Labrys monachus: one gene and its partner. The protein of the gene in region 1 interacts with the protein of each later gene in a pairwise test. Links are inferred from orthologs where the notes say so. Each region holds a gene or a part of one and is shown in the gene's direction. Other genes may lie near its edges.

Evidence for each region.
Region 2: the proteins of J3R73_RS12880 (region 1) and ndk interact in binary tests that used the Escherichia coli proteins (3 or more experiments, as listed by UniProt). The link is inferred for Labrys monachus from one-to-one orthologs.

What each region holds. Positions count from the first base shown.
Region 1 is NZ_JAUSVK010000001.1:2,845,930-2,850,456, forward strand. What follows is about bases 524-3,446. They hold J3R73_RS12880 (5-formyltetrahydrofolate cyclo-ligase), read left to right. Parts: upstream 524-1,604; coding sequence 1,605-2,288; downstream 2,289-3,446. Other genes in these bases: J3R73_RS12875 (ROK family protein), read right to left, coding at 524-1,357; J3R73_RS12885 (HPP family protein), read right to left, coding at 2,327-3,446. Outside these bases: J3R73_RS12870 (amino acid ABC transporter permease), read left to right, coding at 1-130; more of J3R73_RS12875, read right to left, coding at 293-523; more of J3R73_RS12885, read right to left, coding at 3,447-3,457; J3R73_RS12890 (NAD(P)H-dependent flavin oxidoreductase), read right to left, coding at 3,590-4,527. UniProt on the Escherichia coli protein: Involved in the removal of 5-formyltetrahydrofolate.
Region 2 is NZ_JAUSVK010000001.1:4,371,103-4,375,435, reverse strand. What follows is about bases 1,160-3,888. They hold ndk (nucleoside-diphosphate kinase), read left to right. Parts: upstream 1,160-2,177; coding sequence 2,178-2,600; downstream 2,601-3,888. Other genes in these bases: J3R73_RS20000 (amino acid ABC transporter permease), read right to left, coding at 2,860-3,888; J3R73_RS20010 (ABC-F family ATP-binding cassette domain-containing protein), read right to left, coding at 1,160-2,021. Outside these bases: more of J3R73_RS20010, read right to left, coding at 162-1,159; more of J3R73_RS20000, read right to left, coding at 3,889-3,972; J3R73_RS19995 (amino acid ABC transporter permease), read right to left, coding at 3,969-4,333. UniProt on the Escherichia coli protein: Major role in the synthesis of nucleoside triphosphates other than ATP. The ATP gamma phosphate is transferred to the NDP beta phosphate via a ping-pong mechanism, using a phosphorylated active-site intermediate.

The sequences.
Region 1 (4,527 bases):
GATGCGCAATGCGCAGACGGCAGCCTCGGCAACCTTCCAGAACCTGATCGCCTACAGCTATGCCGCCGTGTTCTATGTGGTCTTCGTCATCGTCCTGCAGAGCCTGGTGCGGATTCTCGCGCCCCGCTGACCGCCGGCATCGCGGTCGTCCTGTCCATGGGCGCTGACTTCGGGTTGGAGGGTCGATCACCGATCGACCTCTTCCTCTCCGGCAGACGCGGCATCTCCAGAAGGGCGATCGGGTGATCGCCTCTCCATCGTCGCGCCTTGCCCGGCACAAGTCCGCACGCCGTCAGTCGCCGCGCCCGTTGCGGTTGGTGAAGCGGGCATTGCCGAGCCCGGTGCCGATCGTGACGACGCCCCAATGCTCGACGTCCTGCATGAACGGGATCTGGGACAGGCCCTGCACGACGCCGTCATTGTGCACGATGACGAAGGTCTCATGCTTGCCGATGGAGGGAATGGCGTTCGTCAGTTCCTGCGGCAGATTGAAACGCTCGCTTTCCCAATTGCCGCCCGGCAGGTTCTGGCCGCCGCGGGCGATCGAGCCGTCGGGCTCGACGATGCCGGGGCAGGCGACGCCGATGACGGGGGCGAGGCCGAACTTTTCCTTTTCCGCATGGGCGATCAGCTTCTTCAGCATGCCCGCCAGGCGCTCGACGGTCGCCCCGCGTGCCGGCGCGTCGTCCGAATGGCGCCAAAGTTCGGATTTCCACACCCTCGCCTTCGACAGGTCGCGCTTGTCCTTCAGCCGCGTCTCGACGATGCCCGCCCGGATGTTGGTGCCGCCGATGTCGACCGCCACGATGCCGTCATAGCCATCGAGCATCCAGGCCGGCATTAGATGGGCGGCGCCGATGAGGCCGGCCTCGTCGGGATGATGGACGATCGGCACCAGTTCGATCGATACGCCCTCGGCCTTCATCAGGATCATCGCGCGGGCAATGGCGAGCTCGCCGAATTCGCTCTCCTTCATGCCGCCGCCGACGACGATGCGCGCCGTATTCTTCCAGCTGGCCTCCTTGAGGAAACGGCGCAGGACATGCGCGAGATCGCCGGCGAAATCGTCGACGGCGCTCATCACCAGGGCTGCGGCCTGCTTGTCCTCGCCATTGAGGTATTCGTCGATCTGCCGGGTGGACAGTTCCTTCGTCGCGGTGTCGCCGAGCGGGTCTTCGCCGCCCTTGCGGACCCGCTTGCGCCAATCCTCCAGCTTCTCGCGAAAGGCCGACTTGCTCGCCCGGTCGCCGATGAAGCCGTTTCTGTCCCGGATCTCCAGATTGTAGCTGTCGATGATCACCGAGGGCAACGACATGGCGCCGTGCCCGACGAGAGCCCCGCTTTCCTGCTTCTCCATGGCTTCCTTTACCTGCCTCCCCACTGCGGGCCTCGCATCAACGTCGCCCTGCCGGCAAAGTTCCGGCAGCCGACGCCGGGGCGGGGGCGGTCGTGGAGAGCGCGATATCGGGCCTTCGGGGACGCTCTCGACCACTGTTGCGTCGTGCGGGGGCATATCCGTTCGGTCGGGAAGCGCGAGAATGGGCATGCCGAGGTCGGATCGGAAGGCATCGTCGTCCTTCCGCCGTTGAAAGGTGTCGCCGACGATGAGCAAGCCGGACCCCGATGACGAGCCGCGCGAATTTTCCTCCCCGCCGTGCTTCCTGCACGAACTCGACGGCGACGACCGGGGCGCGCCGTCGAAACCCATGCCGCGGGATGCGGTGATGGCGTGGCGCAGGACGCAGAGGACGCGGCTGATCGCCGATAGGCTGGCCTTGCCGGCCGCTGCCCGCTCCGAGAGGGCCGCCCGCATCGCCAGCCATCTCGATGCGCTGCTGATGGACCTCGGCGGCCGGACGGTGAGCAGCTATTGGCCGCTGCGCGGCGAACCCGACCTGCGCGGCTGGGTAGCCTCGATCATCGAGCGCGGTGCGGCGCATGCGCTTCCCGTGGTGGCCGAAAGGAATGCGCCGCTGGTCTTCCGCCGATGGCGGCCCGGCGAGGCGCTCGTCAGGGGCTTCTGGAACATTCCGGTGCCCGAACAGGACGCCCAGACCCTGCCGGACGTCATGCTCGCGCCGGTCGTGGGCTTCGACCGCCAATGCTACCGCCTCGGCTATGGCGGCGGCTATTTCGACAGGACGCTCGCCTCCCTGCCGGTGCGGCCCTATGTCGTGGGCATCGGCTATGAGCAGGCTGCGCTCGAGACGATCCACCCCCTTGCGCACGACATCCCGCTCGACGTCGTCGTCACCGACGCGGCGATCCGCTACCCGGGCGGCGGATGACGCGCCGCGCTGGAGGGGGCCGAGCCCGCCGCGGCGGCTCAGGTCTCCGCAGCGAGCCGGGTGTCCCTTGAAGGCATATGCGAGATCGCCGCGAGAAGATCGGTCTGGGTGACCAGGCCGAGAACGCGGTTCTCGGCGTCGACGATCACCACCGCATGGATGGAGGGTTCGGTCAGCGGCCCGAGCAGGCCGAGCGCCGCCATGCCGGGGTCGGCCACCGAAGCACGGCTCATCACGTCGCCGACCGTGCGGCCCGGCCTTGCGAGCTCCCGCAGGCCCACCGTCCCGGCGAGCCGTCCGGCCCCGTCGATGACGGGCAGGGTGCGGATGCCGTGATCGAGGAGGAGCGCGTGGGCCGCTTCCAGGCCCGCATCGGGCGCCACCGAGACGACGTCGCGGGACATGATGTCGGCGCAGGTCAACTCGCTGTGCGAGCGCATGAAGGCATGCATCTCCACGCGGCGGAGCAGGCGGTCGAGATCGTCCCGCTCGATGTCGAAGGTCTCGCCCAGCTCCGCCAGCGCCGCGTCGATGTCCTCCGCGCGAAAGCCGGTGCGATCCTGGGGCGGCGGGTCCTTGGTTCCGTGCGTGCCGGAGGGGCTTTTCGCCACATGCGGATAGGAATGCCGCGAAAGGACTTTGTGGAAGGCCAGTCCCAGCAGCACCAAGACGATCGAATTGAGCGCAACCGGCACCAGCGCGAAGCTGAAGCCCGCCGCCGCCACGGCCGGCCCGCCGATGACCGCCGTCAGCGCGGCCGCCCCGCCCGGCGGATGCAGGCAGCGCGTGAGCGACATCGCCGCGATGGAAAGGCCGGCGGCGAGGCCGATGGCGAGCATCGGATCCGGAACGAGCCGGCTCGCCGCCACGCCCACGAGCGCCGAGATGGTATTGCCGCCGACGATCGACCAGGGCTGGGCGAGAGGGCTGGACGGCACGGCGAACAGCAGCACCGAGGAAGCGCCGATCGGCGCGACGATGAAGGGCAGGTGGGGATCCCTGCCGAACATCAGGCTGCACATCAGGCCCGTCAGCCCGATGCCGAGCAGCGCGCCGAAGCAGGCGAGCAGCCTGTCCCGAAACGTCGCGCCCGGCAGGATCGGCATGAAGAGATGGAAGGGGCGCTTCCAGGAAGGCTGTCGTTCGGGGTCGGAAGGTGAAACCGGCATGGAGGGACGTGACCGCATTGATGGAGGCGGCAACCTTGCCGCCGGCGGGACTTGCGAACGGCCTTCGCCGATGTGGCGACGAAGAGCTGACGCGTATGGAGGGCGAAAGGCCGGTTGCACGATCGGCAGGCGTTACCCCGCCGCCGATCCCCGACATCGATCCTTTGCCGCGAGGATCGCCTGCGCTTCCGCTGCCATGGCCTCGACCCGGGCGGCCGCCGGCATGAGCGCGTCGATGCGGCCGACCCCCTTGCCGGCATAGAGCGCCATCGCCTCGAGATCGCCGGTGGTGGAGCGCAGAGGGGCAGCCGTGCTGAACCGGTAGACCGGCTGGCCGTCATCCATGCCGATAGGCACGGGAGGGACCTGAAACGCCTCGCGCCGGTCGCGATCGGTCGTGCTGTTGCGCAGGACACGCATCTTGGCGGCGATCGGCCAGCCGATGTGGAACACGTCGGTGATCACCGTGTCTTCGGCGCCCGCCTCGACAATGCGCTGCTTGTAATAGGGATGGGCGAAGGATTCGGGCGAGGCGAGGAAAGCGCTCCCGACGACGGCGCCCTGGGCGCCGGCCTCCAGCACGGCGGCGAGATCCCTGCCGTCGACGATCCCGCCGGCGGCGAGCACCGGCACCTCGCTGGAGGGGACGACCTCGCGGAGGAGCTTGGCCAGCGGCAGGCTGCCGCGGACGTGACCTCCGGCCTCGACGCCCTGGGCGACGAGGATGCCCGCTCCGGCCTGCTGCGCCGCCTGTGCCTCGACCCTGGAGCCGACCTGGCAGGCGACGAGGATGCCGGCATCCCGAAAGCGCGCCACCACCTTCTCGTCGAGGGTCCAGAACAGCATCACGGCATGGACGCCGAGGGCGATGCAGGCCGAGACTTCTTCGTCGAGCAAAGCAGGGCGGGTCGCCGCCGGGATGAGGTTGACACCGAAAGGTCGCGGCGTCACGGCGCGAACCGCCGCGACCTCGCGCTCGATTCTCGCGGCGGGTTCGCCCGCCATGCCCAGGAAGCCGAAGCCGCCGACCAGCGTCACCGCGCCGACCAGCTCCGAGCGGGCGACACCGC
Region 2 (4,333 bases), 1.5 Mb from region 1 along the record:
CGCCCGCGGCGCATGAGCGGGCGGAACACGGGCTTTCGCAGCCTGCAGGGGAGAACGGCCTCTCCGATCGGATACCCGCTCCGCGCATCGATCAGGCTGCCGCTCCGGTCGAGCCGTCGACCGGGATGGTCCCGCTTGCGAGGCAGGCTTGCCTCTGCCGGCTACGCCCCGGCTTCTTCCAGCGCCGCGCTGGCTTCGAGCCAGGCTTCCTCGGCCAAAGCGAGCCGCTCGCCGGCGGTGGCGCGCGCCTTTGCCATGTCGGCGGCCTTGTCGGGCGAGCGCTCGAAGAGGCCCGGCCGGGAGAGCTTCTCGTCGAGATTGGCGATGATGGCCTGGAGCTTGTCCATCGCCGCCTCGATCTGACGGATCCTCTCGCGGCTCGAAGCGGTCTGCGCCCGCTTGGCGGCATTGTTCTGGCGCTGGGTCGGTTCGCCACCGCGCTCGGACTTCTCGGCGGCGGGCTTGGCCAGCACCAGCCTGCGGTAATCCTCCATGTCGCCCTCGAACGGCTTCACCGTGCCGTTGGCGACCAGCCACAGGCGGTCGACGCAGGCCTCCAGCAGATAGCGGTCGTGGCTGATGAGGATGACGGCGCCGGGATAGTCGTTGAGGGCCTGCACCAGGGCCTGGCGGCTGTCGATGTCGAGATGGTTGGTCGGCTCGTCGAGGATGAGCAGGTGCGGGCCGCCGAAGGTCGCCAGGCCCATCAGCAGGCGCGCCTTCTCGCCGCCGGAGAGGTTGTCCACCGGGGTGTCGGCCTTGTCGGCGGCAAAGCCGATCTGCGCCGTGCGGGCGCGGATCTGCGCCTCGGTCGCCCCCTTCATCAGCTCGGCGACATGGTCGCGGGCCGTGGCGCGCGGGTTGAGCTCGTCGAGCTGGTGCTGGGCGAAATAGGCGACCTTGAGGGCGGATGAGCGCCGGGCCCTGCCGCTCATCGCTTCGAGCCGCCCCGCCAGGAGCTTGGCGAAGGTCGACTTGCCGTTGCCGTTGGAGCCGAGCAGGCCGATGCGGTCCTCATTGTCGACCGACAGATCGAGGCGGGAGAGCACCGTGCGCTCGCCATAGCCGATGCTGACCCCTTCCATCGCGATGATGGGCGGCGAAAGCGGCTTGAGCGGCGGCGGGAAATCGAAGGGCTTGATCTCGTCGTCCACCAGGGCGGCCACAGGCTCCATGCGGGCCAGCATCTTGATGCGGGACTGGGCCTGCGTCGCCTTCGACGCCTTGGATTTGAAGCGGTCGATGAAGGACTGGATGTGGCGGCGCTGGTCCTCCTGCTTCTTGCGCAGCTTGAGCGACAGGGCTTGCTTCTCGCGGCGCTGCCTCTCGAACTCGTCATAGCCGCCGCGATAGAGCTCGAGCCGGCCTTCCGTCAAATGGAGGATGAAATCGACGGAGGCGTTGAGAAGGTCGCGGTCATGGCTGATCACCACCACCGTGTGCGGATAGGAGGCCAGATAGTCCTGCAGCCAGAGCGTGCCTTCGAGATCGAGGTAATTCGTCGGCTCGTCCAGCAGCAGCAGGTCCGGCTCGGTGAAGAGCAGGGCCGCCAGCGCGACGCGCATGCGCCAGCCGCCGGAGAATTCGGAGCAGGACCGGCTCTGCGCGGCATGGTCGAAGCCGAGGCCGGCCAGGATGGTGGCGGCCCGGGCCGGGGCCGCGTGGGAGCCCTTGTCCGCCAGCCGCGTCTGGATCTCGGCGATGCGGTGCGGGTCGGTCGCCGTCTCGGCTTCGGCGAGGAGAGCGGTGCGCTCCTCGTCGGCGGCGAGCACGACGTCGATCAGGCTTTCGGGGCCGCCGGGCGCCTCCTGCGCCACCCGGCCGATCCGCATGCCGCGCGGCACGGAGACGGAGCCGAGGTCGGGCGAGAGTTCCCCCATGACCATGCGGAACAATGTCGTCTTGCCGGTGCCGTTGCGTCCGAGAAAGCCGACGCGCGCATCCGGGGGCAGCGCCACGGTGGCGTTGTCGAAGAGGACGCGGGGTCCGATGCGGTAGGTGAGCCCGTTGACGTGCAGCATGGCGGGCTTTTGGCATGAGTGCCGCGGCGGGGCAATGTTTCCGTGCGAGAACGGGAGATCGGCGGCGCGGCGCGAATTTAGCGGGATGAACGGTTGAAGCAAGGCGGGGGCCTAGCTATAAGCCGCTGACCCTAACCAGCAGCAATCAGGACGATTATGGCTATCGAGCGTACCTTTTCGATCATCAAGCCCGATGCGACCAAGCGCAATCTGACCGGCGCCATCAATGCCGTGTTCGAAAAGGCGGGCCTGCGCATCGTCGCCCAGAAGCGCATCCGCATGACCAAGGAACAGGCCGAGACCTTTTACGCCGTGCACAAGGACCGCCCGTTCTTCGGTGAGCTCGTCGAGTTCATGATATCGGAGCCGGTCGTCGTGCAGGTGCTGGAGGGCGAGAACGCCGTTGCCAGGCATCGCGAAGTGATGGGCGCGACCAACCCGGCCAACGCGGCCGAAGGCACCGTCCGCAAGCTCTACGCCTTGTCGATCGGCGAGAATTCGGTGCATGGCTCGGACGCGCCGGAGACCGCCAAGCAGGAGATCGCCCAGTTCTTCTCGGGCAACGAGATCGTCGGCTGAGGCGAGCCTGGGAGCGCGGACATCCTGTCCATATGCGCTAACTTTGCCGAGAATAGCGCGATTTTCCTTCTCCCATGCGGGAGAAGGTGGCGCGAAGCGCCGGATGAGGGTCTGGACTTCTGCAATTCCAGCACGACTATTGAGCTATCTGCGTTGAAGTTTAGACCCTCATCCCCCTGCCGGGACCTTCTCCCGGCTCGGGAGAAGGCGGGTCTTGCCCATATGTTAGCGCCTATGGGCAGGATGCCCGCGCTTCGGATCAGGGCGTCAGGCCGCCGCGAATGCGGGTCTGGTAGCCGGTCGACGCCCTGAGCCGCCCCTCCAGCCACAGGCTGTAGCGCGAGGCGCCGAAGCACAGGCCGAAATAGACGATCCCGGCAAAGAAATAGGCCTCGTTGAAGCAGTTCGGCCAGATCTGCTCGTTCTGCGCCGCCGCGCGGCCGGCGCTGAGGAAGTCCATCATGCCGATGGCGACGACCAGCGGTGTGTTCTGGATCAGGCCGATGGCGAGATTGACGATGGCCGGGATGACCGAGCGCAGCGCCTGCGGCAGGATCACCAGCTGGAAGGCATGGCGGTAGGACAGGCCGAGCGCCCGCGCCGCCTCGTTCTGTCCGGCCGGCAGGGACTGGATGCCGGCCCGGACGATCTCCGCAAGGTAGGACGAGACGAACAGCGTCAGGGCCACCTCGACGCTGAAGAACAGGTTCACGTTGAAGCGCGGCAGCATCATCGGCACGATCAGGATGCTGACATAGAGCACCACCAGCATCGGGATGCCGCGCAGCACCTCGATCGCCGCGACGCAGATCAGCCGGATGCCGCCCATCTTGGAGCGCCGGCCGAGCGCCATCAGGATGGCGACGGGAAAGGCGGCGGCGAAGGCGATGGTGGCGATCAGCATGGTCAGCGGCAGGCCGCCCCACTGGTTGGTCGAGACGTCGGTACCCGAGAGAAAGCCCGACAGCAGCAGGCAGGCGAGCGTCGGTATCGCGATCCAGGCGACGACGAGCGGGATGCCCCAGAAGGCGGGCAGCGTGCTGGCGATGACGAGTCCGAAGAGAAGGACGAGCGTGACGATCGGCCGCCACAGCATGTCGCCGGGATAGGTGCCGAACAGGATCAGCTTGATGTTGGCGTGGATGAAGGCCCAGCAGGCGCCGCTGCGGGCCTGGCAATCCTGCGCCGTGCCCGTCCAGGTCGCGTCGATCAACGCCCAGCGGATGAGGGGGACGGCGATCCAGGCTGCGACCGCCAGCACGACCAGCGTGATCACCGTATTGACCGGCGAACTGAAGAGCCCGGCGCGCCATTGCTGCCAGCGATCGGACCAGACGGGGCGCTGGGCCCGGGAAAGGGAGGGCTGGCTCATCGGGCGATCAATCCCCGGTCGATCAGGCGCGCGTTATAGAGGTTCATCAGTGCGGATACGCCGAGGCTCAATGTCAGGAACACGGCGACGAGGATGATGATCGTCTCGATGGCGTTGCCGAGATTGTTGGCGCTGGTGTTGATGACGGTGACGAGGTCGGCATAGCCGATGAGCACGCCCAGCGTCGAATTCTTGGTCAGGTCGAGATAGCTCGACGTCATCAGCGGCGTGATCACCCGCATGGCCTGGGGCAGCACGATGAGGCGCATGATGCGGCCCCGCGACAGGCCGACGGCCCGGCCCGCCTCCCATTGGCCGACGCCGACGGACTGGATGCCGCTGCGCACGATCTCCGAGATGC